Regions from separate parts of the Allobosea sp. 2KB_26 genome, predicted to be linked through region 2. Evidence: riboswitches for the same ligand, from Rfam matches in the RefSeq annotation. Region 2 holds a riboswitch; each other region holds the start of a gene.

Region 1 (10,075 bases), on a different contig from region 2:
CCCTTCCTGGCGAAGACCGAGCTTCATTTCGGGGACATTGCCGATCACCTGCGTGCCAACCGCGGCGGCGGCGTGCCCTATACCGACGAGATGATCGCGCAGGCCGCGAGCGACCTCGAAGCCCAGGCTACGCCCGACCACCCGAGGGCGGCCGAACTCGAAGCGCGCTACCCGAAGGTCCAGATCCGCGATTTCGACGGCGATCCCAAGCGGATCACCGAAGCCGACGCGCTGATCGCCTACCTGCAGGTCCTCGGCACGCTCGTCGACTTCAAGCTCTACGACACCAAGGCCAACATCCGTTGAGCGAGGGCACCATGGATTCGACCTACCATTGGCTCGCGGGCTTCGCCCAATCCGCCGGCCTTCTCTACTTCGTCGGCACCTTCCTGGCCGTTTGCCTCTACGCGCTCTGGCCGAGCAACCGCGCGCGCTTCGACGAGGCCGCCCACACTCCCCTGCGGGAGGACTGAGCCATGAACAAGCATCACGACCCTGCCTCGGAATTCGACGCCGCCACCGGCCAATCGACCACCGGCCATGAATGGGACGGCATCCGCGAGCTCAACACGCCGCTCCCGCGCTGGTGGCTCGGCATCTTCTACGCCACGATCATCTGGTCGCTCGGCTATTGGGTCATCTATCCGGCCTGGCCTCTGCTGACCGACGCCACCAAGGGCGTCATCGGCTATGCTTCGCGACAGGAGATCGAGGACGATCTCGCAATCATGCGCAAGGACCGGGCCGCGCTGGCCAGCGGCCTCGCCGATGCCTCGCTCGAGCAGATCAAGGCCGACCCCGCGCTGTTTCGCGTCGCAATGGCACAGGGCAAGGCCGCCTTTGGCGACAATTGCGCTGCCTGCCACGGTGTCGGCGGCAGCGGTGGCAAGGGCTACCCCAACCTGAACGACGACGAGTGGCTCTGGGGCGGCTCGCTTGCCGCGATCCAGACCACGCTGCAGCACGGCATCCGCGTCGCCGGCAACAACGACACCCGCGTCAGCCAGATGCCGGCCTTCGGGCGCGAAGGCATGCTGAAGAAGGACGAGATCAGCGCCGTCGCCAACCATGTGCGCGAACTGGCCGGACTGTCGACGCAACCCAAGGCTGACCTCGCGCTCGGCCGCAAGCTCTTCGCCGAGAATTGCGCCGCCTGCCATGGGCCTGCCGGCAAGGGCAATCAGGAGCTCGGCGCTCCGAACCTGACCGACGCCATCTCGCTCTACGGCATGGATCTCGCGTCCGTGACAGAGACCATCACCAACAGCCGCAACGGCGTCATGCCCGCTTGGGGCCAGCGTCTCGACCCGACCACGATCAAGGCGCTGACCGTCTACGTCCACTCGCTCGGCGGAGGCCAATGACATGGCACTCACGGAAAGCGAAGACGCTCCGCTCTTCGCGCCGTCGAAGAAGGTCTACCCACAGAGCGTGTCGGGCCCGTTCCGGCGCGCCAAGTGGTTTATCCTCGTCCTCTGCCTCGGCATCTACTACCTCCTGCCCTTCCTGCGTTGGGACCGCGGCCCCAACCTGCCGAACCAGGCCGTGCTCGCGGACATCGCCAATAACCGCTTCTATTTCTTCTTCATCGAGATCTGGCCGCAGGAGGTCTACTACTTCACCGGCCTGCTGATCCTGGCCGCCTTCTTCCTGTTCCTGATGAATGCGGTCGCCGGCCGGGTCTGGTGCGGCTATCTCTGCCCGCAAACGGTCTGGACAGACCTCTTCCTCGCCGTCGAACGCGCCTTCGAGGGTGACCGGCGCGAACGGATGAAACGCGACGAGGGTCCCTGGACCGCCGACAAACTTGCCAGGAAGACCGGCAAGCACCTGATCTGGCTCGTCATCGCCTGGTGGACCGGCGGCGCCTGGGTGCTCTATTTCGCGGATGCGCCGACACTGGTGCGGGAACTCGCGACCTTCACGGCACCGCTCTCGGCCTATGTCTGGATCGGCATCCTGACCTTCACCACCTACGCCCTCGCCGGGATCATGCGCGAGCAGGTCTGCACCTTCATGTGCCCCTGGCCGCGCATCCAGGCGGCGCTGACCGACGACGACGCCCTCAACGTCACCTATCGCTACGATCGCGGCGATCCGCGCGTCTCGGTCAAGCAGGCCACGCGCCGGCGCGCCGCCAACGAGCCGGCAGGCGACTGCATCGACTGCTTCCAGTGCGTCGCAGTCTGCCCGACCGGAATCGACATTCGCGACGGCTCGCAGATGGACTGCATCCAGTGCGGCCTGTGCATCGATGCCTGCGATACGGTCATGCTCAAGATCAACCGCCCGGCCGGGTTGATCGCCTATGACACCGACGACAACGTCAAGCGGCGGATCGCCGGCCAGAAGCCGGTCTATCGCCTGATCCGCCCCCGCACCCTGATCTACACCGTGCTGATCGGGCTCGTCGGCGGAGCCATGATCTACCAGCTCGCGACCCGCAGCACGGCGGGAATCTCGGTGCTGCACGAGCGCACCCCGCTCTTCGTGACGCTCAGCGACGGCTCGATCCGGAACGCCTACACCATCCGCCTGCTGAACAAACGCCCGGACTCCCGCCCCTTCGCACTCACCGTCGCCGGCGTGCCCGGCATCCGGGTCGAGACCATCGGGACCCAGGCGACAGCCGATCTTCGGCCGATCATCACGGTCGATCCCGATTCCTCGCGCGAGATCCGCGCGCTGGTCACGGTGCCGGCCGGCATTCCTCTCGACAAATCCCAGACGATCACCTTCACCGCCTCCGACCTGTTCGCTGGCGAGGTCGTGACCGCCGGGGATCATTTCATCGCTCCCTAGAGAACGCATCATGACCTGTTGCGGAGGCTTCATCATGCCGATCGACTTTCCATCCCCACCGGCGCCAGCTCGGCGCCGGCCTTTCGAGCTCAGCGGGCGCGCCGTGCTCTTCGGCATGATCGGCTTCTTCATCGTGGTCGCGGGCGTCAATGGCGTGATGATGGTCTCGGCCATCCGGACGATGCCCGGCGCCGATGTGAAGAGCGCCTACGAGACCAGCCAGCGCTTCAACAGCGAGATCGCGCGCATGCAGGCCCAGGCCGCACGCGGCTGGCTGGCCCAGAGTGAGGTCGTGCGTGCCGGCGCCGACGCGGTCGTTTCGCTCTCGCTGAAGGACAAGGCGGGCGCAGCCGTGACAGGGCTCGCAGTCGAGGCGAAGCTCCAGCACCCGGCGACGCGGCAGCAGGACCGCAGCATGACGCTGACCGAAACAGCCCCGGGCCACTATGGCGCGACGGTGCCGGAACTGCATGCCGGCGCCTGGACCCTGGTGGTCGAGGCGAAGCGCGATGGGGACCCGACCTTCTCCTCTCGCAGCCGCATCATGCTGAAGGAGTGAATCGCGTGGCCGCGCAGCAGGATCTCTCCGTCTTCGTCCGCCATCGCGAAAGCGGGGTCGCGGGCATGGAACTCGCGGTGGAGAACATCCGCTGCGCCGGCTGCATGCACGCGATCGAGAACGGCCTTGCCCATGAGACCGGTATCCTCAGCGCCCGGGTCAATCTCGCGCTGAAGCGCGTCACGGTGGAATGGACGGAGGGCGCACTGCGCCCAGAGGCCGTGATCGAGCGCCTCTCCCGGCTTGGCTTCAAGGCCTACCCCTTCCTGCCCGCCTCCGGACGTGATGACGACACAAGCGAGGAAAGGCGGCTGCTGCGCTATCTCGGCGTCGCCGGCTTCGCCTCGATGAACATCATGCTGCTCTCCGTCTCGGTCTGGTCGGGCAATAGCAGCGACATCAATCCGGTCACGCGCGACTTCTTTCACTGGCTCTCGGCGCTGATTGCCCTGCCGACCGCCGCCTATGCCGGCCGCCCCTTCTTCGAGAGTGCGCTCCGGGCTCTGCGAGCCGGCGCCGTCAACATGGACGTGCCGATCACGCTCGGCATCGTGCTCGCGCTCGGCATGTCGGTGGTGGTGACCTGGAACCACGCCGAGCATGCCTATTTCGACGGCGCGGTGATGCTGATCTTCTTCCTGCTGATCGGGCGCTATCTCGACCAGCTGATGCGCCGCCGCACGCGCGACCTCGCTGGCAATCTTGCTGCGTTGAAGGCGGAAACCGCGACCCGGCTACTGCCGAATGGCGAGGCGATGGTGACGCCGATCGCGGCCATCGTGCCCGGCGACCGCGTCCTGATCCAGCCGGGCGAGCGCGTCAGTGTCGATGGCATCATCGAGACCGGCTCCTCCGAGATCGACCAGAGCCTCGTCACCGGTGAAACCCTGCCGCATGCCGTCATGGCCGGCGCGCAGGTCTATGCCGGTACCGTGAACCTCTCCGGGGCCCTGACCGTCAAGGTCGAGGCCGCAGCCAGTGGCACCCTGCTCGACGAGATCGATGCCCTGATGGCGCGCGCGGTCGAAAGCCGCTCGCGCTATGTCAAGCTTTCGGATCGGGCGGCTAGGCTCTACGCCCCTCTCGTCCACGCCACGGCGCTCGCGACCCTGCTGGGCTGGATGGCCTTCGGTCTGCCCTGGCCCGAAGCACTGATCATCGCCATCACCGTCCTGATCATCACCTGCCCCTGCGCGCTGGGGCTGGCGATTCCGGCTGTGCAGGTCGTTGCCGCCTCTGCCCTGTTCAGGCGCAAGGTCATGCTGAAGCAGGGCGACGCGCTGGAGCGCCTGGCCGAAGCCGATGTCGCTGTCTTCGACAAGACCGGCACCCTCACGCTGCCGGATCCCGATCTGGTCAATGGCGCCGAGATCGATGCCGCAACCTTGCAGGCGGCGGGCAGGCTGGCGGCCGCGAGCCGCCACCCCCTCGCCCGCGCCATCGCCCGTGCCGCCGGCCATCCTGCTCCTGCGAGCGATGTCAGCGAGAATCACGGCGCAGGCCTGAGCGCGATCGTGGATGGGATCGAGACCCGTCTCGGCAGCGTCACCTATTGCGAGGCCGGGGCCGAAGCCGCCATCGTCGCCGCGCGCCATCCCGCAGCCTCCCTGATCGCCTGGCGCCATGGCAATGAATGCGCCGTCTTCGCGGTCGATCAGAAGATCCGGCCGGAGGCGCGCGACTGTATCGCCGCGCTGCGCGGCCTCGGCCTCGAGATCCGCATTCTCTCCGGCGACCGAAGCGAAGCTGTCGCGCCGGTCGCCTCGGCCCTCGGCATCACGAAGGCGGAAGCCGGCCTGCGTCCCGACGAGAAGCTCAAGGCGCTCGACCGACTCAGCGCCAAGGGGCGCAAGGCGCTGATGATCGGCGACGGGCTCAACGACGCTCCGGCGCTTGCCAAGGCCCATGTCTCGATCTCGCCGATCAGCGCGACCGACCTGGCGCAGGCTTCGGCCGACATCGTCTTCATCGGCGACAGCCTGATGCCGGTCGCAGACAGCCTGCGCATCGCCCGCAGGGCGCGCAACCTCATGCTGGAAAACCTCTGGTTTGCGGTGCTGTACAATGCCGTCGCGGTGCCGATTGCCGTCGCGGGCTTCGCGACGCCGCTCGTCGCAGCCGTCGCGATGTCGGGCTCGTCACTGGTGGTCACGCTCAACGCGCTGCGCGCGGGACGCGGCCTGCCGCGGCAGAATACGGGAGTGGCGGCATGAATATCCTGGTGATCCTGTTCCCCCTGGCGCTCGGTCTCGGACTGCTGGGGTTGGCGGCCTTCTTCTGGTGCATGCGCACCGGCCAGTTCAGCGATCTCGAGGGACCGAGCTGGCGCATTTTGAGGGATGACGACCTGCGTTCGCCTGGGGACACCCGCACCAACGATCATTGACGCAGCGGCCATTCCGGCCTTACCTCGCCAGCGACGGTTCCCTTAGGGGATCAAAAGGGAACGCGGTGCGGATGGTTCGCCATTCAATGCCGTGGCTGCCCCCGCAACTGTAAGCGGCGAGCCTTTCGCCACACGCCACTGGGGCCCTCGGACCTGGGAAGGCGGCGACAAGGCACCGACCCGCGAGCCAGGAGACCTGCCGTCAGCCGTGGTCACACGCGAACACGTTCGGACGGGGTGTTTCGATCGCTTGTTGAACTGCACGCTGGCTAAGGGCAGCGGACGGGGCCTCGCGTTCGCGGTGACGTGCCACAGACGTCAACGCCCGAGGTCCCATCGTGATCCGTCCTCCCAAGGTTGCCCGGCGCAGCCGGCTGCTCATCACCCTGCCGCTCCTTGTCTCCGCCGGCTCCCTCCCCGCCAGAGAGGCCTCGGCCCAGTCAGCCACCGGCTCGATTGCCCTCGACGAAATCGTCGTCAGCGCGACGACGCGACCCACGCCAGCGCGCGAGATCGCCAATTCCGTGACCGTCATCACTGCCGGTGACATCGAGCGCGAGCAGCGCCGGACCCTGCCGCAGGCGCTCGCCGCCGTTCCCGGCCTCAATATCGTGCAGACCGGCGGGCCGGGCGGGCTGACCTCGGTCTTCATCCGCGGCACTAACTCCAACCACGTCAAGGTATTAATCGACGGCATCGAGGCCAACGACCCGTCGACCCCGAACCGCTCCTTCGATTTCGGCTCGCTGCTGACCGACGACATCGAGCGCATCGAAGTGCTGCGCGGACCGCAAAGCGGCCTCTACGGCGCCAACGCGCTGGGCGGCGTCATCTCGATCACCACCAAGCGTGGCGAGGGTCCGCCGAAGCTGACAGCCCGCGCCGAGGCCGGCTCATACGGCACCTTCAACCAGTCGGTCGGCCTCAGCGGCGGCGATGACCGCTTCAACTACGCCCTCAGCATCGCCCATTTCAAATCGGATTCGACCCCGGTGACGCCTCCCGGGCTCGTGCCGCCGGGGCGCCGCATCAACCCGAATTCCTACGACAATTGGACCTATTCGGCCCGGTTCGGCGTCGCGCTGTCCGATACGCTGTCTCTGAACTGGGTCGGCCGCTACACTGACGGCTACCTGCTCTTCACCGGCGATTCCGGCTTTCCGAGCACGCCCAGCAGCTTCCGCAGCAGCCAGGACTACAAGCAGGCCTTCACCCGCGGAGAGGTCGTCTGGGATCCGCTTGGTGGGCGCTTCGTCAATCGCTTCGGCCTGTCCTACAGCAATCAGGACCGCACCGGCCGCACGCCGAATGCGATTGGTATCCTCGGCCTGCCGACGGAGAATCTCGGCGAACGCACCAAGGTCGACTGGCGCGGCGACCTGGAGCTGATGAAGGGCCAGACCCTCGTGATGGGCCTGCAATACGAGCGCGAGCGGCTGGAAACCCGCGCGCTCACGGCATCCAACGGCAATACGGGCGCCTTTGCCGAACTGCAGTCGAATTTCGGCGACCGGCTCTTCATGGTCTCGAACATCCGCTACGACGATGACGAGACCTTTGGCGGCCACACGACCTATCGCTTCGCGCCAGCCTATATCGTGCCGGGGACCGAAACCAAGCTGAAGGCGAGCTACGGCACGGGGTTCAAGGCCCCGACCCTGAGCGAGCGCTTCAGCGATTCTCGACCGGCCTTCAACTTCTTCGGCAATCCCAACCTGAAGCCGGAGGAAAGCCGCGGCTGGGATCTCGGCTTCGAGCAGCCCTTGCTCGCTGACAAGGTCCGGTTCGGCGCCACCTATTTCCACAACGACATCGAGAACCTGATCGTCACCAACGTGGCGCGGAACTCCTATGCCAATATCGGCAAGGCCACGACCAAGGGCGTCGAGGCCTTTGCCGCGCTCGAAATCTCGCCGCAGTTCAAGGTGCGGGCCGACTACACCTTCACCATCGCCAAGGACGACATCGCCCGACAGGAACTGCTGCGCCGTCCCCGTCACAAGGCCAGCGTGACAGCGAGCTGGATCCCGGTTGACAAGCTCACCCTTTCGGCGACGCTGATCTATGTGGGTGAGCGCGTCGACGGAAACCGTGACTTCTCGATCTCGCGCATGCGGGCGCCGGGCGCGGCCATCGTCAACCTCGCCGCCGAGTACAAGGCGACGGACAGGCTCAGTGTATTCGGCCGCATCGATAACCTGCTGGACAGGCGCTACGAGAACCCGGTCGGCTTCCTGGTACCGGGTCTGGGCGCCTATGGCGGCCTGAAGGTAACGCTGTGAAGGGCTGGGCCGCCCGCGCGATGGCCGGCGGCGCCCTCGCGCTCGGCCTCTTGCTCGGTTTTGGCGGCCTGCCGGCCGCTGAAACCCCGGCAAAGCCATCCCGTATCGTCTCGCTCAACATGTGCACGGACGAATTGGTGCTGCGGCTCGCCGAGCGCGAGCGCATCGCTTCAGTCACCTGGCTCTCCCAGGACCCGCGCAACGCCAACATGGCCGAGATGGCCCAGACCATCCCGGCCAATCACGGCCTGGTGGAGGAGGTGCTGAGCTACAAGCCCGACCTGATCATCGCCGGCGCCTACACGACGCGCAGCACGGTCGCGCTGCTGAAGAAGGCCGGCGTGCCCGTCCGTGAATTCGGGGTGCCGCGCAATCTCGCTGAAATGCGTGCCCAGATCACCGAGATGGCGGTCTTGCTCGGCGAGGCCGAACGCGGCGCGGCCCTGATCGCGGCGATCGACCGGCGCCTCGAAGCGCTCGCCGCCAACCCAATCGCGGGCCATACCAGGGCGCTGGTCCTGAGGCCGAACGGTTTCACCGTCGGGCGCGGCTCCCTGGTGGACGAGATCCTGACCCGCGCGGGCCTGACCAATCTCGCTGCCGAGCTCGGCATCGACAATTACGGCCAGATCGCGCTGGAGACGGTCGCTCTCGGACGGGCCGACATGCTGATCCTGAACACCACGCCGGGCGGGCCACCCTCGCTCGCCCATGAGATCCTTCATCATCCGCTCCTGACGAAGCTCGGCGAGCGGGTCAGGCTCGTCGCCCTCCCCTCGAAACTCTGGACCTGCGCCGGACCGGCCGTGCTCGATGCGATCGAGCTGCTTGCCGCCTCCCGCAAGCAAGGATCGCGCTCATGACACTGGCGGTTCAGGACAGGGCAGGAGCGACGACGCCGAAGCTGGCGCGCCTCGTTGTCATCCTGGCCGTGTTGATGCTGACCATGATGCTCGTTTCCATGGCGGTGGGCTATGCACCACTCGACATCGAGGCGGCCCTCTCCGACGCCCTCGCCGGGCGGAAGACCCTGCCGGCCCTTGTCCTTGTCGAACTCCGCCTGCCGCGCGCGCTGCTCGGCGCCCTTGTCGGCTTCAGCCTCGGGCTTGCGGGCGCCGCGATGCAGGGCCTGCTGCGCAATCCCCTCGCCGAACCCGGAATCCTCGGAATTTCGAGCGCCGCCGCCTTCGGCGCGGTCGTGGTCTTCTATAGCGGCTTGTCGGCGACGATGGCGCTCGCCCTCCCCTTGGGCGGCATGGCTGGCGCGGCACTGGCAACGCTTCTGCTCTATGCCTTCCTGGGGCGCGGCGCCGGAACGATGACGTTGATCCTCGCCGGCGTTGCGATCAACAGCTTCGCCGGCGCGATGACCGCGCTTGCGCTCAACCTCGCGCCAAATCCCTATGCCGCACTGGAAATCGTCTTCTGGCTGATGGGCTCCCTTGCTGACCGCAGCCTGCTCCATGTCTGGCTCGTGCTGCCGCCGATGCTCCTGGGCTGGCTGCTGCTGCTTTTGACGGCGCCTGCGCTCGACGCCCTCACCTTGGGTGAGGACACCGCCAAGAGTCTCGGCTTCGATCTGACCTGGCTGCGCGCCCGACTGACCGGCGGAGCTGCACTCGCCGTCGGTAGCGCGGTCGCGGTCACCGGTGCGATCGGCTTCGTCGGTCTCGTCGTGCCGCATCTGCTGCGTCCGCTGGTCGGCAACCGACCGGGTCGGCTGCTGCTCGTCAGCGGTTTTGGCGGAGCGATCCTGACGCTCGCCGCCGATACCGCTCTGCGCCTCGCCCCGATCCGGCCCGAGCTGAAGCTCGGTGTGGTGACGGCGCTGATCGGAGCGCCATTCCTGTTCCACCTGATCCATCGCCTGCGACGGGAGGTCTGATGAAGATCGAAGCCTCAGGAATTTCGCTCACGCTCGGGGCAAAACCGATCCTGCGCGACATCGATATCGCGCTCTCGGCGGGCGAAATGGTCGGGCTGATCGGCCCCAACGGTGCCGGCAAGACGACCTTGCTACGCGTGCTCACCGACCTCGTCACCCCC
Region 2 (10,075 bases):
TGCGCCGGCCGAGCGACAGGATCTGGGCAAAGCCGGTGTAGAACCACATGCCTTCGAAGATCACGTAGAAGGCGACGAGGTCGCGCAGGAAGGCCTGATCGGCCTCGGGCGTGCCGGTCTCGAAATCGGGGTCGTCGAGATGCTGGGTATGCTTCAGCGCCCAGGCCGCCTTGTCGGTGATCGAGGGCACCTCGCGATACATGTTGAAGAGCTCACCCTCGTCGAGGCCGAGGCTTTCGACGATGTACTGGAAGGTGTGGGTGTGCACCGCCTCCTCGAAAGCCTGGCGCAGCAGGTATTGCCGGCATTCCGGATTGGTGAGATGGCGGTAGATCGCGAGCACAATGTTGTTGGCGACGAGGCTTTCGGACGCCGCGAAGAAGCCGAGATTGCGCTTGATCGCGCGACGCTCGTCCTCGGTCAGCCCGTCCTTCGATTTCCACAGGGCGATATCGGCCTGCATCGAGACCTCTGTCGGCATCCAATGGTTGTTGCAGCCGGCGAGGTACTTCTCCCAGGCCCATTTGTACTTGAGCGGCAACAACTGGTTCACGTCGGCGCGGCAGTTGATCATTCGCTTCTCGTCGACGCTGACGCGCCCGCCGGAGCGATCGATCTCGCCGAGGCCGGTGGCGTCGGCTTGGGCTCCGCCGGGGGCGGCCGGATTGGGATCGAGGGCGGCGGCAGGCTTGCTGTCTGACCAGTCGAGCATGATGAATATCCAATCGGGTCTGAATGTCGCGGCCGGGTTTGCCCCGGCCGTCCGTATCGTTCGCTATCGGGCAGGGCCGGGCGTCCATGCGCGCCGCGAAGGCGAGCATGGACGCTGCCGCTGCCTCACTGGCAGGCTTCGCAGGTCGGATCGTCGATCGAGCAGGCGTTCGGCACGGCCATGCCATTGTCGAGCGGGATGTCGACAAGGATCGGCTTGGCCGTGGCGGGGACCATTGCCGACACCGCGTTGAGCTTGCCGTCGGTGCCCTTCAACGTCGACTTTTCGACATGGGTCGCCGAGAGCGCGCGCAGGTAATAGGTCGTCTTCAGACCGAGCCGCCAGGCGAGGCGATAGGCCTCGTCGAGCTTCCTGCCGGAAGGCTGCGCCATGTAGAGATTGAGCGACTGGCCCTGGTCGATCCATTTCTGACGGCGTGCGGCGGCGCGGATCAGCCAGCTCGTCTCGATCTCGAATGAGGTGGCGTATAGCGCCTTGAGATCGTCGGGGACGCGATCGATCTGACTGACCTTTCCGTCGTAATATTTCAGGTCCGAAACCATGACCTCGTCCCAGAGATCGCGCGCCTTGAGATCGCGGACGAGGTCGGCATTCACGACCGTGAAGTCGCCGGACATGTTCGCCTTGACGTAGAGCTGGCTATAGGACGGCTCGATCGACTGCGAGACACCGACGATGTTGGAGATCGTTGCAGTCGGGGCAATCGCCATGCAGTTCGAGTTGCGCATGCCGGTGGTCTTCACCCGCTCGCGCAGGCTGTCCCAGTCCAGCGTCGTCGAGCGATCGAGCTCGACATCGCCGTCGCGGGCGTCGGAGAGAATGTCGAGCGAGTCGATCGGCAGGATGCCCTTCGACCAGAGCGAGCCCTCGAAGCTCGGGTAGCGACCGCGCTCGGCGGCAAGAGCGACCGAGGCCGAGATCGCAAACCAGCTGATCGCCTCCATCGAGCTATCGGCGAAGGCGACGGCGCCCTCGGACGCGGCGGGCAGGCGCAGGGTCTGCAGCGCATCCTGGAAGCCCATGATGCCGAGGCCGACCGGACGATGGCGCAGGTTCGAGCGGCGCGCCTCGGGGATCGTGTAGAAATTGATGTCGATGACATTGTCGAGCATTCGCATCGCGGTCGCGACCGTCTTGCCGAGCCGGGCCCGGTCGAGCCCGTCCGCCGTTACATGGGCAGCCAGGTTGATCGAGCCCAGATTGCAGACGGCGACCTCGTCGGCCGAGGTGTTCAGCGTGATCTCGGTGCACAGGTTCGAGGAATGCACCACGCCGGCATGCTGCTGCGGCGAGCGCAGGTTGCAGGCATCCTTGAAGGTGATCCAGGGATGGCCGGTTTCGAACAGCATGGTCAGCATCTTGCGCCAGAGATCGAGGGCGTTCAGGCGCTTGAATACCTTGATCTCGCCGCGTTCGGCCTTGGCCTCATAGGCCTCATAGGCCGCCTTGAACGGCTTGCCGTAGAGATCGTGGAGGTCGGGCGTCTCGTCAGGCGAGAACAGGGTCCACTGCCCCCCGGCCGCAACGCGCTGCATGAACAGGTCGGGGATCCAGTTCGCGGTGTTCATGTCATGGGTACGGCGGCGGTCGTCGCCGGTGTTCTTGCGCAGGTCGAGGAACTCCTCGACGTCGACATGCCAGGTTTCGAGATAGGCGCAGACCGCGCCCTTGCGCTTGCCGCCCTGATTGACGGCGATCGCGGTGTCGTTGGCGACCTTGAGGAAGGGCACGATGCCCTGGCTCTCGCCATTGGTGCCCTTGATATGGGCACCGAGGCCGCGCACGGGCGTCCAATCATTGCCGAGCCCGCCGGAATATTTGGCCAGCAGGGCGTTGTCCTTCACCGCCTTGAAGATGCCGTCGAGATCGTCCGGCACCGTGGTCAGGAAGCAGGAGGAGAGCTGCGGCCTGAGGGTTCCTGCGTTGAACAGGGTCGGCGTCGAGGCCATGAAGTCGAAAGAGGAGAGCAGGTCGTAGAAGGCGATCGCTCGCGCCTCGCGGTCGATCTCGCGGATCGCCAAACCCATCGCGACACGCATGAAGAAGGCCTGCGGCAGCTCGAAGCGGTTGCCTCGGACATGCAGGAAATAGCGGTCATAGAGCGTCTGGAAGCCGAGATAGTCGAACTGGAGGTCGCGCTCCGGCTTGAGCGCAGCCGCAAGCCGGGCGAGATCGAAGCGTCCAAGCTCGGGATCGAGCAGTTCGTTGGCAATGCCGGTCTTCACATAGGCGTGGAGATAGTCGCCATAACGCCCTGACATTTCTGACTGAGTGGCCTGTTCCGGCCGGCCGGAGACGAAGCTCAACGCCTCGTGGCGGAGCTTGTCGAGCAGGAGGCGAGCCGAGACCTTGGAATAGTTCGGCTCGGTCTCGACCAAAGTTCGCGCGGCCAGGATCGGTGCCTGCGCCAACTCGTCCTGGCTGATGCCGTCATAGAGGTTACGCTGCGCTTCGCTCAGCACGGCTTCGGCCGAGACGCCGTCAAGCCCGGCGCAGGCTTCGCGAATGACAGTTGCGAGGCGCGCCGCGTCGAGCGGCACGAGCGCGCCGTCGGCCGCCTTCATGCGCAGCACCGGTGCCGTGGCGACCGCAGGCTTCGCTTCCGCCTTGGCGCGGGCCCGCTCCTGGGCTCGCTCCTCGCGGTAGAGCACATAGGCGCGGGCGACCTTATGGTGTTCGCTGCGCATCAGCGCGAGTTCGACCTGATCCTGCACATCCTCGATATGGAAGGTGCGGCCGGCATCGGCGCGCCGCGTCAGCCCGGCGATGATCTGCTGGGTCAACTCCGCGACGATGTCGTGGATCCGGCGCGATGCGGCGGCGCTGCTGCCCTCGACCGCCAGGAACGCCTTGGTCAGCGCGATGCTGATCTTGGAGGCGTCGAAAGGGGTGACACTGCCATTGCGGCGGATCACCTGGTAGGCCGGTTCCGCAGTCGATCGCGTATCGCTGCCTTGCGACGCGATCGGGCTGAACGTCTCAGGGCGGATGGTATCGGTCGCGAGGGACATCGGCTTTCAAACCCCAATCTGTAGGGGGCAAAGGCCTGGCGGAGTCGCAACGGAGAATGTCGCGGCGACGAGCGCCCGCAGACATGACCAAGCGATCCACCGGGACACCCCGCCCGAGGACGATTCTGCTGTCGCGGCAGGTCTCCTGGCTCGCGGGTCATCGCTCTTGTCCCGTCTTCCCAAGGCCTGGTGGCCTCAGTGACTGATATCCTGGACAAGTACTCGCCGCTGACAGTTGCGGGGGCAGCGCCGGTTTCGCACCGGCTTCCCTCTTAGCTCTCGATCTTGCGACTCGAGAGACCGTGACCACCATATCTAGTGGTTAGCGCGATGATTCTGTCAACAGCTTGCCGCGGCCTACCCGTTAGCCTGTGAAGAGCGGGATTGGTCGAATTGGCCGCTTCTGCGTCCTGTCTCCGCCATCTCGCGATGAGCCCGGGATCACCACCATCGATGCAAACCGGCGCCGAATTACATTCGGCGCCGGGCCCGAGGGCGTCATGGCGCAGCTGCTCGTGCTGCCGTCCTCCATGTTATGGCTTTGGGACGGTGGGGCATCTGAGCCCGGACATGGAGGCCGAATGCGCAAGATCCTGATCATCGGAATTGGTGCCGGCAATCCTGACTATGTCACGGTCCAGGCGATCAACGCCCTCAACCAGGTCGATGTCTTCTTCATTCCCGACAAGGGGACAGACAAGGCGGAGCTCGGACGGCTGCGGAAGGACATCTGCGAGCGCTTCATCGAAGGCTCGGATTATCGCCTGGTTCAGGTTCCGATCCCCGAGCGTGCGGCCGCTGGAACGAATTACCGTGGAAGCGTCGACGAATGGCATGCCCGTATTGCCCATGACTACGAGGGCCTGTTCACGAGAGAACTCGGGGAGGGTGAATGCGGAGCCTTCCTCGTCTGGGGGGATCCCACGCTCTATGACAGCACGCTCCGGATCATCGAGCAGATTCGCGCCAAGGGCTTTGCGCTCGAATACGATGTGATCCCGGGTATCAGCAGTGTGCAGGCCCTTGCGGCTCGACACCGGGTGGCGCTCAACCGGATCGGCGAGCCCGTGTTGATCACCACTGGACGCAAACTCGCGGAAGGCTTTCCCAACAACCTCGATAGTGTGGTCGTCATGCTCGACGGGGACCAGGCCTTCAAGCGTGTCGCGGGTGAAGATCTCGATATCTATTGGGGCGCCTATCTCGGGACCGAGGATGAGATTCTGGTCGCCGGAAGGCTGTCGGAGGTGATGGGCGATATCGAGCGCATCCGGCGCGAAGCCCGAGAGGAAAAGGGCTGGATCATGGACACCTATCTGCTTCGGAGACGCGACGAGGACTGAACGGCGCAATGCGCTCATGAAGACATGGAGATGTCGTCATGCCTCCGTTCGCCTCGTCGGGCGGATTGCTCTCCCGGGCTGTTTGCCCGGAGCTGAAAGCGAAGCCATCGCGCCGGATCTCCCGATGACCGAGCTCAGCCGCCGATCGCGCGTCGTTGCCGACCCATATAGCCACGTCTACGGGAGCAGGGCGGAAGGTATCGCGGTCGCGTTGGCCGTCGGATCACCCCGAGTTGGCCCTGGCTCAAACCCCGATGAACCGCTTTCGTAGGTTTGGCGCCTTGCAATTCGTCGGGCCGCTTTGTAGGCGTTCACGATAGCCAGAGACCGGCATCCCGCGGGGGCTTCGTCTTTGGAATCATTCTGAAATACGGCGCCTATGACCGCCGATCTGCGCTCTTTCCGCCCGGAGTGGAAAGGTCGCCAATGCGGCGGACATGGACGGGATGCACTCTCGCGACAGGCTGAAATCGGACCGGACGAGGCTGCTCGCGTTGCCAGTTCTGTTCTGCCTGGGTGCCTGCTCGGTCGGTCCGGACTATGTTGCTCCCGCGCAAGATCTGCCGGCCCGATGGAATGGCGGAGCTTCGGCTGCTCGGCCTGCCGCTCCGTCGGAATGGTGGCGGCAATTCAAGGACCCGGTCCTGAACGGGCTCGTCACGGAGGCGATCGCGGGCAACCTCGATGTAGCCCAGGCGAAAGCGCGGATCCGCGAAGCGCGCGCGAGCAGGATCCAGGCGGTCGCCCCGCTGTTTCCTCAGGTCAATGGTTCAGCATCGGCAACGCGTTCGCGTTACGCCACAAGCTCCGATTCAGGCGGCGGCAACGGCATGAGCAACAGCTTCCGCGCGGGCTTCGACACCTCCTGGGAGCTCGATATCTTCGGCGGGCGCGACCGCGCCGTCGAAGCCGCGACCTATGGCGTCGATGCCGCCGACGATGATCTCGACGGAGTACTATTGACGCTTATTGGGGATGTCGCTTCGGCCGTCATCGAGGCGCGCGGCTACCAGGCGCGCCTTGCGCTGGCGAGGCGGACAGTTGAAACCCAGCGGGTGACCGAGGCGCTGACGCGGGTCCGTTTCCAGGCCGGCGATGTCTCTGCTGTCGATACGGCGAGGGCGGTGGCGCAGGTCGCGAGCACCGAGGCGCAGATCCCGGCGCTCGAAACCGCGCTGGCGCAGACCCTGCACCGTATTGCGGTGCTGGTTGGCCGCCCGCCATCCGCAATGGGCTCGCGCTTGACCGGTGCGGGAAAGGTGCCGTCGACGCCCGCGCCACCGCAAGCCGGCGTCCCGGCGGACGTGCTGCGCAATCGGCCGGATGTCCGGCGGGCCGAACGCAGTCTCGCCCAGGCGACGGCACGGATCGGTCAGGCCGAGGCGGTTCGCTACCCGTCCGTCAGCTTGACCGGCAATATCTCGACCTCGGCGCTGAAGCTCGGCGACCTCGCGAAGAACAGCGCGATCGGTTGGTCGATCGGTCCATCGCTTAGCGTGCCGATCTTCAATGGGGGCGAACTCGCGGCCGCGGTCGACGTGGCGCGCGCCCGACGCGATCAGTCCGATGCGGCGCTTCGGCTCGCCGTGCTGAGCGCCCTGCAGGATGTCGAGGACGCGCTGGTTGGGTTGCGGCAGGAGCGTCTGCGCCTGGCCAGCCTGTCGACGGCGGCTGCGGCCTCCGGACAGGCGGCGCAGCTGTCGCAGGCGCTCTACCAGTCAGGTGGCGCCAGCTTCCTCGACGTGCTCGACGCCCAGCGCTCGCAGTATGGCTCCGAGGATTCGCGGATTCAGAGCCAGATCGCTCTTGCGACCCGCTTTATCGCCCTCAACAAGGCGCTTGGCGGCGGCTGGCTCCGGCCGGTCGAGGTCTCGCGCCCCCGCGTCGAGGACCCTCCGCAGGGGCCCCGCCTGCGTGCCCTGTCCCTGGAGGCCCCGAGCCCATGACGTCGCGCCGTGCCTTCATGCTGCTGCTAGTCCTGGGCATGCTGGGGGCGGGCGGATATGCCCTGCACTCGCAGCAGGCGACGCTGCCGGCCGCCATTCCTCTGCCGACGGTCGCCGCCACGATGGGCGATGTCGAGGAGGCGGTGCTGGCCAGCGGCGCGCTCGAGCCGATCCGGCAGGTGAGCGTCGGCGCGCAGGTCTCCGGCCGGCTGATCTCGCTCAAGGTGACACTCGGCCAGAATGTGAAGGAGGGCGACCTGATCGCCGAGATCGACGGCGTGACACAGCAAAACGCGCTGCGATCGTCCGAGGCGGAACTCGCCGTGCTGCAGGCCCAACGCGACGAACGGCTGGCCAGCCTCGCCTATGCCGAATCCGTGCTCGCGCGGCAGAAGCAGATGCTCGGCCAGAATGCAGTCTCGCGCGACAATTACGAATCGGCCGAGATGACGGTGCGGACCACTCGGGCGCAGATCGCGGCACTGGATGCCCAGATCATTTCCGGCGGCGTCAAGGTCGAGACCGCCCGCGCCAATCTTGGCTACACCCGCATCACCGCTCCGGCGGCAGGCACGGTGCTGGCCATCGTGACGCAGGAGGGCCAGACGGTGAATGCGGCGCAGTCCGCGCCGACCATCGTCGTGCTTGGCGACGTCTCGACCATGACGGTCAAGGCCAAGATCTCGGAAGCAGACGTGCTAAGGGTCAAGGCCGGCCAAGAGGCCCTGTTCAGCGTGCTCGGCGCGCCCGACCGGCGTTTCCCCGGCAGGATCGCCTTTGTCGAGCCGGCGCCCGACACGCTGAAGACACAGAATACGAGCAGCGCCTCGGCCTCTTCGAGCTCGAACTCCGCTTCGACCTCCTCGGCCATCTACTACAACGCGCTATTCGAGGTGCCCAACACCGATGGAAGGCTGCTGACCTCAATGACGGTCCAGGTAACAGTAGTCGTCGGGCGGGTGCGGGGTGTCGTCACCGTGCCGTCCACGGCGATCAGGCGCCGGGGCGGAGAGACCTGGCTCGATGTCGTCGGCGACGATGGCAAGCCCGCACCACGCAAGGTCACGGTCGGGCTCGACAACAAGATCGTCGCGGAAATCTCCTCCGGGCTGAAGGCAGGCGAGCGTGTGGTCACAGCGCGCACGAGCGGGGCAGGCGCTCCTGGAGCGGCCCGTCGCATGCGCGGCCCGCTCGGGTTCTGATCGCATGGGTGTGCCGCTGATCAGACTGAGCGGGGTCCGGCGCGATTTCGGGGCTGGCGAAGCGGCGATTGCCGCACTCGACGGGGCCGAATTGACAATCGAGGCCGGCGAGATGGTTGCGATCGTCGGGCCGTCGGGCTCAGGCAAATCCACGCTGATGAACATCATCGGCTGCCTCGACCGGCCGACCGGAGGTATCTACGAGATCGACGGCCGCCCGACGCGTGATCTCGGGCCGGACGAGCTTGCACGCCTACGGCGCGAGTATTTCGGCTTCGTCTTCCAGCGCTATCATCTGCTGTCGGAACTGACCGCACTCGCCAATGTCGAGGTGCCGGCGATCTATGCAGGCGTTGCCGCCGAGCCGCGGCGCAATCGTGCGGCCGCCTTGCTCGACAGGCTCGGCCTCGGCGCTCGCAAGACGCACCGCCCGGCCGAGATGTCGGGGGGCCAGCAACAGCGTGTCTCGATCGCGCGGGCCCTGATGAACGGGGCTCGGGTCATCCTTGCCGACGAGCCGACCGGCGCACTCGACCGCAAGAGCGGCGAAGAGATGTTGACGCTGCTCGAGGAACTCGGTCGCGAGGGGCACACGATCATTCTTGTCACCCATGACATGAACGTCGCGGCCCGAGCCGACCGCATCATCGAGCTTAGCGATGGCCGGATCATCTCCGATCGGAGGACCCGTCCGGCGCTCCCTTCCGAGGCAAATCCCGCCCTGGGCGTGCCGCCGGGCGGCTCTTGGCGGGCGGCATTCGGCCGGCTGCGCGAGGCCTTCGGCATGGCCCTTTTGTCTATGCGCGCCCATAAGCTGCGCTCTGCCCTGACCATGCTCGGCATCGTCATCGGCATCGCCTCGGTGGTCAGCGTGGTGGCACTGGGGGAGGGCTCACGCCAGCAGGTTCTCGCGAATATCGCCGGCCTCGGAACCAATACGCTGGAGATCTTCCCGGGCACCGGCTTCGGTGACCGCCGCTCGAGTCAGATCAAGACGCTGACAGTCGCCGATGCCCATATCCTCGCGAGCCAACCCTATGCGGAGGGCGTCACGCCGACCGTGTCGACGAGCGCCACGCTGCGCTTCGGATCTGCCGAAGCATCGGCTCTCGTCAACGGTGTCGGCGACCAGTATTTCGCAGTCAGGGGCAGCGTCCTGGCCCAAGGCCGCTTCTTCGACGCGGATGACGTCCAGCGGCTCTCGCAAGATGTGGTCATCGACGAGAACGCGGTCAGTGCGCTGTTTGCGCAAGCAGGCCAGGATCCGATCGGCAGCGTCATCCTCATCGGCTCGGTGCCGAGCCGGGTGATCGGCGTGATGCGGCGCCAGCAGAGCGGCTTCGGCGCCAGCCAAAACCCGCAAGTCTTCCTGCCCTACACCACCGTCCAGGGCCGTTTCCTCGGTGACGTCTCGCTGCGCAGCATTACACTGCGCGTCAATGACGACACACCGATGGAGGCAGCGCAGAGCGCTGTCACCGAGCTGTTGACGCATCGCCACCGGGCCCAGGATTTCTTCATTCAGAATCTCGACGACATCCGCCAGGCGATCACCAGCAACAACGCGACCTTCGCGCTGCTAATCGCGTCAATCGCGGTGATCTCGCTACTGGTCGGTGGTATCGGTGTGATGAACATCATGCTGGTCTCGGTGATCGAGCGCACCGGTGAGATCGGCCTGCGGATGGCCGTGGGCGCGCGACGGGGCGACATCCTCCAGCAGTTCCTGATCGAGGCCTCTCTGGTCTGTTTCATTGGTGGTGTGCTCGGTATAGCGCTGGCACTCGCCGTCGGCGCCGGCTTCGGTCTGGCCGGCTCGCCGGTGCGGTTCATCTATTCC
Region 3 (10,075 bases), on a different contig from region 2:
CGAAAGGTCGCTGTCGGCGAAGGAGAGCACCAGGACATCCCCCGGCGGCAGGGCGAGATCGACGGCGTCTTCGCCGTCGTCGAGCCTGATCTCGCTTGAGGGGAGGAGGTGCATGGCTCAGCCCGCGAGGGCGGCCTCCACGGCCTTGCGGTCAAATCCCTTCAGGCCAATCACCACGAGCCGGCCATCCTTGGCTTCGCCGGCCGCCCAGGCGCGGTCGTAATGGTGGCTGACCCGGCGACCGACGCCCTGCACGACGAGCCGCATCGGCTTGCCCGGAATCGCGGCAAAGCCCTTCAGGCGCAGCACGCCTTCGGCCTCCGCAGCCCTGGCAACGCGGGCCGATAGGGCCTCAGGCGAGGTTGCGGCGGCGAGAGCGAAGTCGAGGCTCTCGAAATCGTCGTGGTCGTGGTCCTCGGCGCTCTCGTGATGCGAGGGGCGCCCAGTGAGATCGGCCTCGGCAGCCGCGTTGAGGCCGATGATCAGGGCGGGCTCGACCTTGCCATGGGCCGTCTCGACGATCTTGATCGCCTTCGGCAGATGCGCGGCGATCTCGGCTTTGACGCGTTCGCGACCGGCCGTATCGACGAGATCGCTCTTGTTGAGCAGGATCAGGTCGGCGCAGAGAATCTGGTCCTCGAACACCTCTTCGAGCGGGTTGTCGTGACCGACCGCCGCATCCTGCGCCGCCTGCGCGGCGAGAGCGTCCGGATCATCCGCGAACTGGCCATCCGCGACCGCCGGCGCGTCGACCACGGCGATAACGCCGTCCACTGTGACACGCGAACGAATGGCCGGCCAGTTGAAGGCATTGACCAGCGGCTTCGGCAGCGCAAGCCCTGACGTCTCGATCAGGATGTGCTCCGGCGGGTTCGGCCGGTCCAGCAGCTTTTCCAGCGCCGGCACGAAGTCGTCGGCGACGGTGCAGCAGATGCAGCCATTCGGCAGCTCGACGATGTCCTCCGCGGTGCAGCCGGAAATCCCGCAGCCGGCGATGAAGGAGCCGTCGAAGCCGAGATCGCCGAACTCGTTGACCAGCACAGCGATGCGCTTGCCCCCGGCATTCTCCAGCAGGTGACGCACCAGCGTGGTCTTTCCGGCACCGAGGAAGCCGGTGATGATCGTGCAGGGGATCTTGCCCAGCGAGCGGGCTTGGGGAGCGTTCATGGTCTCATCCTTGTTGGCGCACCGGGAGAGGCGGTACGCGCGCGACCACGCCCTTGCGGAACGAGGCGGGTCTTTCTTTCCAGGGAACGATACCGTTCGTGCTGGCTGCAAAACTCGCAGCTGCGCCGACGACTTCGTCGATATGGGCGTCGGTGTCGAGGTCGCCGATCAGATAGGTCCATTTCCCGTCCGCCGCCAAGGCGACGGTGCAGGGGCGATTGCAGACCGCGAGGCAGTCGACAGGTTCGACCGGAAGCGTACCGCCGTCGCGTGCGATGCGTTCACGCAGCGCTTCGGCAAAGCTCAGTCCGGGCTGATCGTACCCCTCCGGCAGGTCCGCCCGCGTACGCCGGCAGGCGACGCAGACGAAAATGGTGACATTGCCTTCGGGCATGGGCCGCTTCCTTGCTCCCGGCGCGATCCCGGGGGGATCGCGCTCAGCGTCAGGCCCTGGCCGGGGCGGCGGCACGGCGCGTTGCCCAGGGCCAGAGCACACCGACGGCAAAGCCGGTGGCGAGCCAGAGGGCGGCCTGGAGGGCGAGCGAGAGCGCGGCGAAATGCGCCGCGATTTCGGCTGGGACCTTGCTCTCCGGAGCGGCGGGATGTGGCGCGCCGATCAGATGCGGCACGAGCACCGCCAGCACGGCAAGCGCCCGCAACCAGGGGGCCTCTGCCCGAAGGAAGACCCAGAGCCCGCCAGCAGTGACGAGCGCCGTGGCGATCCACCAGGTCTGGCGGTGAAGCAATTCGGCTGACGCACTGCCGGGCAGCTCGGGTGCGAGCCCGGTTGCGGGCACGAGGCCGAAGGCCAGGAACCCGCACGCCGCCCAGATCAGTGCGGTCCGCTCGGTGATGGCATCGCCTGCGGCGATCATGCCGCCGAGCAGCAGGGCGGCAAAACCGATCGCGGTCGCAATGGTGACGATGGTGGTGAAGGCCGTGCGCTGCAAGCCGTCCTGCGGCTTCCACTCGGCGTGGTCTGCCGCGTCAGGGCCGCCATGGGCTAGGACGATCCTGGCATCGCCGGTGAAGCTGGCGTGCTGCAGTTCGGCCGCCCGCAGCGCCGTCTCGAAGGTTTCCGCCTTGAGGATCAGCGGCGTGGTGGTGACATGCTGGAGTGCTGCAACCAATAGCCCAGCCATAAGCCCGGCCAGAAGACTGACCGTGAGAACACGATTGACCATGTTGCGATTCCCTCAGTGGCAGGGAAAGGCGAGGGTGTGGCGCGTGTCGTGGGCCGCGTTGTGTACGCTGGTCGAATGGGCGAAGCCGACGGTGAAGATCAGGGCTGCACCGAGTGCCAGGGCAGCTGCGGCAGCCTTGACGCGCTCGGAGGCGCTGGCCTGGGTGGTGATCGAAGCCGTATTCGTCGTCATCTCGGTCTCCTTGGCCACCCCGCCGGCAGCCCGCTGGATTGCATCACTCGCTGACGGCAGGTCTCCTGGCTCGCGGGTCCGGATCTCTCGCCGCCTTCCCGGGACAATCCCAGTGGCCGATGGCGCGAAACTCGCCGCTTACAGTTGCGGGGGCAGCCGCGGTATCGCACCGCGTTCCCTTTTCACCTCCTTGCAGAGGCACCGTCAGGGATGATCATTAGCCATCTGCACGGTGCTGTGCAATGCAGCGATCGTGATTGCGAGCGCAGTGAAGCGATGCGATCTCCTCTGGCCCATCCCGGCTTGCTTCGCTTCCCTCGGCATGTCCATTCCTTAGGCTGATCTTCCCTGGGCTGAGATTTTGGCAGTGGCAGCGATCCTTTCCCCTCTCACCCTCGTTCTGGGCGGCGCCCGCTCCGGCAAGAGCCGCCATGCCGAGGCCCTGATCGAGATGGTGTCGGCGCCCTGGACCTATCTCGCCACGGCGCAGGCCTACGACGAGGAGATGCGCGCCCGGATTGCCGAGCACCGCGCCCGCCGGTCGCAGGACTGGACGACCATCGATGCGCCGCTGGCCCTGGCGCAGGCGATCCGCGCGGTTCCCGCGGGGCAGCCCATCCTAGTGGACTGCCTGACGCTCTGGCTGACCAATGTGATACTGGCGGAGCAGGATGTGGCGGCTGCGAGCCGCGAACTGGTCGAGGCCTGCCTCGCGGCACGAGGCCCGGTGGTCCTGGTCTCCAACGAGGTCGGGCTCGGCATCGTGCCGGATAATGCGCTCGCCCGGCGGTTCCGCGACGAGGCGGGCCGGTTGCACCAGATGCTTGCGGCGCGGGCCGACCGGGTGATCTTCATGGTCGCGGGTCTGCCGATGCAGGTGAAATGAGCAGGGAGTTGTGATGACAATCGATGCTGACGAGGCCGCCCGCCACAAGGCCAAGATGGAAAAGCGGAAGGCGGTGCAGGATGCCGAGGTCGCCGCCAAGACGATCGAAAAGGGGCTCCTGATCGTCAATACGGGGCCTGGCAAGGGCAAGTCGACCGCCGCTTTCGGTCTGATCCTGCGGGCTCTCGGCCATGACTGGCGCGTCGGGGTGGTGCAGTTCATCAAGGGCGCCTGGGCGACCGGTGAGCGCAAGGCGCTCGACGCCTTTGGCGATCGCATCGTCTGGCACACGATGGGCGAGGGCTTCACCTGGGAGACGCAGGACAAGGCCCGCGATATCGCCGCCGCCGAGCGCGCTTTCGCCAAGGCGAAGGCGCTGATGGACGATCCGGAGATACGCCTGCTCGTTCTCGACGAGCTCAACATCGCGTTGCGCTACGACTATTTGCCGCTGGCGGAGGTGGTCGAGACATTGGCGAACCGGCGCCCTGATCTGCATATCGTTGTCACCGGCCGCAATGCGAAGCCCGAGTTGATCTCTGTTGCCGACCTCGTCACCGAGATGACGCTGGTGAAGCATCACTTCGCAGCGGGCGTGAAAGCACAGGCCGGGATCGAGTTCTGAGGCTCAAGCATCGGCCCGAAAAGTGGATCGCGGCTTTCGGGACAGCCGATGCAAACACAGAAGGTGAGATCATCGGTCCGGATGCGATGCCCGGTCCGATGATCTACAAGGCGAGCGCGGCGAAGGCGCCTGTAATCGCGAGCCCCCACAGGAGCAGACACGCCCTCCGATAAAGAGCGAGCGCCCGCCGGATATCCGCCGCGCCCGCTTCCGCCCGGCCATCCCCCATCCAGCCGTCGTCGACCCTGACATCGCCATAAACGCGCGGGCCCGCCAGCCGGAGACCGAGCGCACCCGCCATCGCGGCTTCCGGCCAGCCGGCATTGGGCGAACGATGATGGCGGGCGTCGCGTCGGACAGCTCGCCACGCATTGCTGGGGTCTGACGTTCGGTCGAGTGCGGCGGCTGCGGTCAGCAGCAGCGCGGTGAGGCGAGAGGCCGGAAGGTTGACGAGGTCGTCGAGACGCGCCGCCGCCCAGCCGAAGGCGAGGTGGCGCGGTGTCTTGTGGCCGATCATCGAATCGGCGGTGTTGATTGCCTTGTAGAGCGCGCCGCCGGGTAGGCCGCCGACGGCGAGCCAGAGCGCAGGGGCGACGATCCCGTCCGAGAAATTCTCGGCAAGGCTTTCAATCGCGGCGCGGGAAACCCCGGCCTCGTCGAGAGTTTCGGGGTTGCGGCCGACAATCATCGAAACGGCCGCGCGACCGCCGGCGAGGCCATCCCGCTCCAGCCCTTCGGCGACGCGTGCGACATGGTCGTGCAGGCTGCGCTGTGCGATCAGGCTGGAGGCGAGCAGTGCGAGCGGCAGCCAGCCAAGCGGGCCGAGGCCGCGACAGAGCAGGGTCAGCCCCCATGAGACGATGAAGACGACGGCAAGCAATAGCGCGAGGGCGAGGCCGCCGGCCGCCTTGCGCATGGTGAACGAGTCGCTCTCGCGATTGAGCGTCCGATCGAGGCGGGAAATCAGCGCACCGATCCAGGTGACGGGATGGCCGATCAGCGCATACAAGCCCTGGGGGTAGCCGAATCCCGCTTCGATGATCAGCGCGGCGGCGAGGAGCGGCAGGGAATCGGACAGGCTCATGCGGGGCGGGAATGACTGAGGCGGCGGGCAAGGTCTGGCATGGCGGCGATCTGGCACAGGCGAAGGCGCTGTTCCCGGAGGCGCCCGAGCCATGGATCGATCTTTCGACCGGGATCAATCCAATCCCCTATCCGGTTCCTGAGCTGCCGTTAAGCCTCTGGCAGCGTCTGCCGGGAGCGCGGGACGAGGCGGCACTGCTTGCTGCCGCGCGTCAGGCTTATCGCGTATCCGCAGCGGCCGGCATCGTCGCGGCGCCTGGCACCCAGATCCTGATCGAGCTGTTGCCGCGGCTTGCAAGCGCGGGAGCGGTGGCCGTGCTGGGCCCGACCTATGCGGAGCATGCGCTCGCCTGGCGCAAGGCCGGCCGGGCCGTCCACGAGATCGAAAGGCTCGACGATGTCGGCGACGCTGGCGTGGTCGTGGTGGTCAACCCGAACAATCCCGATGGACGGGTGATCGGGAGGGAGCAGCTCGCCGCGCTTGCCCGAAGCCTGGCGACCCGTGGCGGATTGCTCGTCATCGACGAGGCTTTCATCGATTTCATGCCCGAGGCGAGTTTGATCCCGGAGCTGCCTCCGGCGACCATCGTGCTGCGCTCCTTCGGCAAGACTTATGGTCTGGCGGGCCTGCGCCTCGGCTTCGCGATTGGCGAGCCACGCCTGACGGAGATCCTGCGCAACGCGCTGGGTCCATGGGCGGTGGCCGGCCCCGCGCTTCATCTCGGGGCGCAGGCGCTCGGTGATGTAGCTTGGCTGGCGGCGACCTCCGCCGCTCGCACACAGGACGCTGGCCGGCTCGACTCGCTGCTGGAAACGTGCGGCGAGGTCGTCGGCGGAACCTCCCTGTTTCGGCTGCTGGCGACACCCGTCGCGGTCGCGCTCTTTGCCCATCTCGGCCGCAACGGCATCTATGTCCGCCGCTTCCAGAACAATGTCGGCTGGCTGCGCTTCGGATTGCCGGCAGGCGTGCCGGAATGGACCCGGCTCAAGGATGCACTGGCATCCTTCCCGCCTGCCTGAGCGACATGGGGCGTGAGTGCAAGACGCCCGGGACGGCGCCGCCTCGCGCCACTAAGCTCCAGCCGTCACCAAAGGGGAGAACGGAATGACGTCCTGGCCTCACGAGCGCGAACTCACGATCGGCTTCGCCCATGCCGCCTACCAGCTCGGTGCCGAGTTCGCGACGCGCAAGCGCGCGGCGAAAAGTTTCGAGGTCCGCGGCCTGGACGAGCTTAGGGCACGTGCTCCCGAGGCCGATGTCCTCGTCGTCTCCGGTCTCTGGCGCAACGAACTGATCGCTGCCTGCCCGCGCCTGCGCTTCGTCCAGTCGATCAGCGCCGGCACGGATCAGTTCGACAAGCCCGCCTTCGCCTCGGCGGGCCTTCGCCTCGCCAGTGCGCAAGGGGGCAATGAGCGCGCCGTTGCCGAACACGCCATGGCGCTCATCCTCGGCCTTACCCGTCAGATTCATCTCGCCCGCGACAACCAGATGGCGAAGCATTGGCGGCCGATGATCGGTGATCGCGCCCGGCGTGAGGACGAGCTTGGCGGCAAGACGCTGGTCATTGTCGGCCTTGGACGGATCGGCCTGCGTTTGGCGAGGTTGGCTGCGGCGTTCGGGCTGCGCATCATCGGCGTGCGCCGCAGCGAGCACCCCGAGCCCGGCATCGATGCGATCGTGACGCCGGACAAGCTGAGCGAGGTTCTGCTGCACGCCGATATCGTGGCGCTGACCTGCCCGCTGACGCCCGAGACCGAAGGGCTGATCGGCAAGGCGGCCCTTGCCGCCATGCGCCCGGGCTCTCTCCTGGTCAATGTTGCGCGTGGCCGTGTCGTCGACGAGGCGGCGCTGCTGGAGGCGCTGGGCTCGGGGCGCCTGGCGGGCGCCGGGCTCGACTGCTTCCATGACGAGCCGCTCCCGCCGGCCTCGCCCTTCTGGGGGCAGCCGAACGTCATCGTCACCCCGCACAGCGCCGGTGAGACGCGCGCCTACGAGACGAATGTCGTCGATATCCTGATCGACAATCTCGACCGGCTGGCGCGTGGTGACGCGCAGTTGCGCAACCAGATCGTTTAGATCAGCGAACCGGATATCGTATCCGGTCCGATGATCTGACCTTCTGTGATTGCACCGGTTTTCCCGAAACGCGCACAGTACTTTTCGGGCCGATACCTGACCGGGGGGCGCTTACGCCTCGTGCAGTCGGCGGTAGATGCCGTCGGCCTTGACCAGGTCGGCATGGCTGCCCTGCTCGGCGATCCCCGTCGAATCCACCACCACGATCCGGTCGGCGTCACGGATGGTCGCGAGACGATGCGCGATCATCAGCGTGGTGCGGCCCTGCGACAGGTCCGCAAGCGATTGCTGGATGGCACGCTCGGTTTGCGTGTCCAGCGCTGAGGTCGCCTCGTCCAGGATCAGGATCGGCGGATTCCTCAGGAAGATGCGAGCGATGGCGAGGCGCTGCTTCTGGCCGCCTGAAAGCTTGACGCCGCGCTCTCCGATGATGGTATCGAGCCCGTCGGGCATGGCCGCGATGACCTCGTCGAGCCGCGCGCGTCGCGCCGCCTCGACGATCTCGGCCTCGCTCGCCTCGAGCCGGCCATAGGCGATGTTCTCGCGCATCGTGCCGGCAAAGAGAAAGACATCCTGCTGCACGATGCCGATCTGCCCGCGCAGCGAGGCCAGCGTCATGTCGCGGATATCGATGCCGTCGATGGTGATGCTTCCCCCGCTGACCTCGTAGAAGCGCGGCAGCAGCGAGCAGATCGTCGTTTTGCCGGCGCCCGACGGACCCACGAACGCGATCGTTTCGCCCGGCCTGATATGCAGGTCGATGCCGCTGAGCACGGGGCGGCCTGTCTGATAGGCGAACGAAACGCCCGTATAGCGGATTTCCCCCGAAAGCCTCGGTGCAGTCACCGCATTCGGGCGGTCGGCGATATCCGGTTCGGTGTCGAGGAACTCGGTATAGCGCCGGAAGCCGGCGATGCCCTTCGGATAGGTCTCGATCACCGAATTGATCTTCTCGATCGGCCGGAAGAAGACGGCGATGAGCAGCAGGAATCCGACGAAGCCGCCCTGGCTCAGGCTGCCAGTGATGACGAGGTAGCTGCCGGCGACCATCACCACCATCTGGGTCAGCCGCATGCTGAGATAGCTCAGCGAGATGGTGGCCGCCATGATGCGGTAGGCATCGAGCTTGGTCTGGCGGTAGTTCTGGTTGTCACGGGCGAAAAGCCGCCGCTCGTGCTCCTCGTTGGCGAAGGCCTGGACGACGCGGATGCCGCCGACATTCTCCTCGATGCGAGCGTTGAAGCTGCCGACCCGCCCGAAGAGCTGCTGCCAGTTATGCGTCATGCGCCCGCCATAGCGGCCGGTCAGCCAGCCGGTCAGCGGCACGATCGCGGCGGTGACGAGCGCAAGCTCGGGGCTGACCATGAACATCAGCACGAAGGCGCCGAACAGGGTCATGATTGCGATGAACAGGTCTTCGGGCCCGTGATGCGCGACCTCGCCGATCTCCTCGAGGTCCTTGGTGAGGCGGGCCACGAGATGGCCGGTCTTCTGGTTGTCGAAGAAGCTGAAGGAGAGCTTCTGCAGATGGTCGAACGCCTTCCGCCGCATCTCGGTCTCGATATTGATGCCGAGCATGTGGCCCCAATAGGTCACGATCGCCATCAGCCCGCTATTGAGCAGGTAGATCACCAGTAGGGCTGCGGCGCAGCCAAGGATCAATCCCCAGTTCTGGCCCGGCAGCAACCAGTCGATGAAGAACTTCACCGCGATCGGGAAGGCGAGCTCGAGCAAGCCCGACAGCACGGCGCATGAGAAATCCAGCATGAAGAGACCGCGATGCGGTGCGTAATAGGCGAAGAAACGGCGAAGCATGATGGTGTCTTCTCAAATCCGGATCGCGGTTCGGATCGGGCGTCCCGGATCGCGTGATTTTCCGCGGATCCAGAGGCGGGAATGGGGCCGGGCCCCTCTATAGGCTCTGGCGTGCCGGAGCGGAATGCCGGCGACGCATGGGCGGGCCCTGATCACGGATCGACGAGGCGGCGGGGCCTCCGCCTCGTCCCAGGTCGTTCATCTCAGCGATTGTAACGCACCGGCACCGCGAGCGAGATCGTCCCACCCCCACCAATGCCGGCAGGAGGGGCCGGAACGGGGCTCGCCCTGCGGATCATGCTGACGGCCTCCTCGTCGAGCGTGGCATCGCCGGAGCTACCGGCCAGCCGTGCGGACAGGACCCGCCCACCGCGATCGATCGAGAAGGCAATCTGTACCGTGCCGGGACGGGCGCCGCCCGGGAAGCGCTTGTAGCGGTTGAGATGGGCGATCAGCATGCCACGCCATGACGCCGTCGAAGCGGAAGACGACGCGGCGGCGCCGGTCGGAGCGGAGGTGGGGGCAGCAGCGGGGGCGGCCGATGCAGGAGGAGCAGCGGCTTCCTTGGCCCGCGGCCTCTCGCGCTCGACGGGCTTGCGGCGCTCGACGACGCGCGGCTTGGGCGGCGTCAGCTTGCGTTCGACGACCTTCGGCTTCTCGGGCGCAGGCGCAGGCGGGGGGGCGAGCACTGCGGCGGCATCGGGAAGCTGCGGCAGTTCGGGCAGCTTGATCTCAGGCTCGGGCAGGTGGACCGGCTCTGGCGTCACCTCGGGTTCCGGCGGCGGCTCCGGCTCCTTGACCGGCTCGGGAACAGGCTCCGGGGTTGGCGGGGGCGGCTCGGCCTCGGTCGCCTGGGGTGCAGGGGGCAGGTCAGCCGCGGGGGCCTCGGGCGCAACCGAAACCGCCGCAAGCTCGATCATCACGGCAGGCTCGGGCGCGCCGGCCGCGGCCTCTCCCGGTCGCCAGCTCAACGCCAGCCAGGCAATGCCGCCATGCGCGGCCACGACGACGAGCCCAGCCGAGCTCCAGCGTAGCAGCGCCGGCCA

The links. A riboswitch is a leader RNA that binds a small molecule or an ion and turns the genes downstream of it on or off. The one in region 2 is predicted to bind cobalamin.
Region 1: linked by a shared signal. The riboswitch ahead of AB4099_RS20080 (TonB-dependent receptor plug domain-containing protein) and the one ahead of AB4099_RS18475 (ribonucleoside-diphosphate reductase subunit alpha) in region 2 are both predicted to bind cobalamin.
Region 3: linked by a shared signal. The riboswitch ahead of AB4099_RS24215 (CbtB domain-containing protein) and the one ahead of AB4099_RS18475 (ribonucleoside-diphosphate reductase subunit alpha) in region 2 are both predicted to bind cobalamin.

Annotation. Positions count from the first base shown of each region.
Region 1 covers NZ_JBFRHE010000007.1:212,138-222,212, reverse strand. The annotation lists gene ccoO (cytochrome-c oxidase, cbb3-type subunit II) at 1-306, shown strand, start outside; gene AB4099_RS20110 (cbb3-type cytochrome c oxidase subunit 3) at 318-473, shown strand; gene ccoP (cytochrome-c oxidase, cbb3-type subunit III) at 477-1,364, shown strand; gene ccoG (cytochrome c oxidase accessory protein CcoG) at 1,366-2,802, shown strand; gene AB4099_RS20095 (FixH family protein) at 2,837-3,361, shown strand; gene AB4099_RS20090 (heavy metal translocating P-type ATPase) at 3,367-5,574, shown strand; gene ccoS (cbb3-type cytochrome oxidase assembly protein CcoS) at 5,571-5,747, shown strand; cobalamin riboswitch at 5,765-5,965, shown strand; gene AB4099_RS20080 (TonB-dependent receptor plug domain-containing protein) at 6,086-8,029, shown strand; gene AB4099_RS20075 (ABC transporter substrate-binding protein) at 8,026-8,892, shown strand; gene AB4099_RS20070 (FecCD family ABC transporter permease) at 8,889-9,914, shown strand; gene AB4099_RS20065 (ABC transporter ATP-binding protein) at 9,914-10,075, shown strand, end outside.
Region 2 covers NZ_JBFRHE010000006.1:228,915-238,989, forward strand. The annotation lists gene AB4099_RS18470 (ribonucleotide-diphosphate reductase subunit beta) at 1-712, opposite strand, end outside; gene AB4099_RS18475 (ribonucleoside-diphosphate reductase subunit alpha) at 838-3,744, opposite strand; cobalamin riboswitch at 3,863-4,064, opposite strand; gene cobF (precorrin-6A synthase (deacetylating)) at 4,326-5,087, shown strand; gene AB4099_RS18485 (efflux transporter outer membrane subunit) at 5,525-7,033, shown strand; gene AB4099_RS18490 (efflux RND transporter periplasmic adaptor subunit) at 7,030-8,235, shown strand; gene AB4099_RS18495 (MacB family efflux pump subunit) at 8,240-10,075, shown strand, end outside.
Region 3 covers NZ_JBFRHE010000010.1:216,945-227,019, reverse strand. The annotation lists gene cobN (cobaltochelatase subunit CobN) at 1-114, opposite strand, end outside; gene cobW (cobalamin biosynthesis protein CobW) at 118-1,167, opposite strand; gene AB4099_RS24225 (DUF1636 family protein) at 1,172-1,561, opposite strand; gene AB4099_RS24220 (CbtA family protein) at 1,611-2,351, opposite strand; gene AB4099_RS24215 (CbtB domain-containing protein) at 2,364-2,543, opposite strand; cobalamin riboswitch at 2,582-2,764, opposite strand; gene cobU (bifunctional adenosylcobinamide kinase/adenosylcobinamide-phosphate guanylyltransferase) at 2,905-3,429, shown strand; gene cobO (cob(I)yrinic acid a,c-diamide adenosyltransferase) at 3,443-4,054, shown strand; gene cbiB (adenosylcobinamide-phosphate synthase CbiB) at 4,158-5,138, opposite strand; gene cobD (threonine-phosphate decarboxylase CobD) at 5,150-6,157, shown strand; gene AB4099_RS24190 (D-2-hydroxyacid dehydrogenase) at 6,243-7,214, shown strand; gene AB4099_RS24185 (ABC transporter ATP-binding protein) at 7,326-9,029, opposite strand; gene AB4099_RS24180 (energy transducer TonB family protein) at 9,233-10,075, opposite strand, start outside.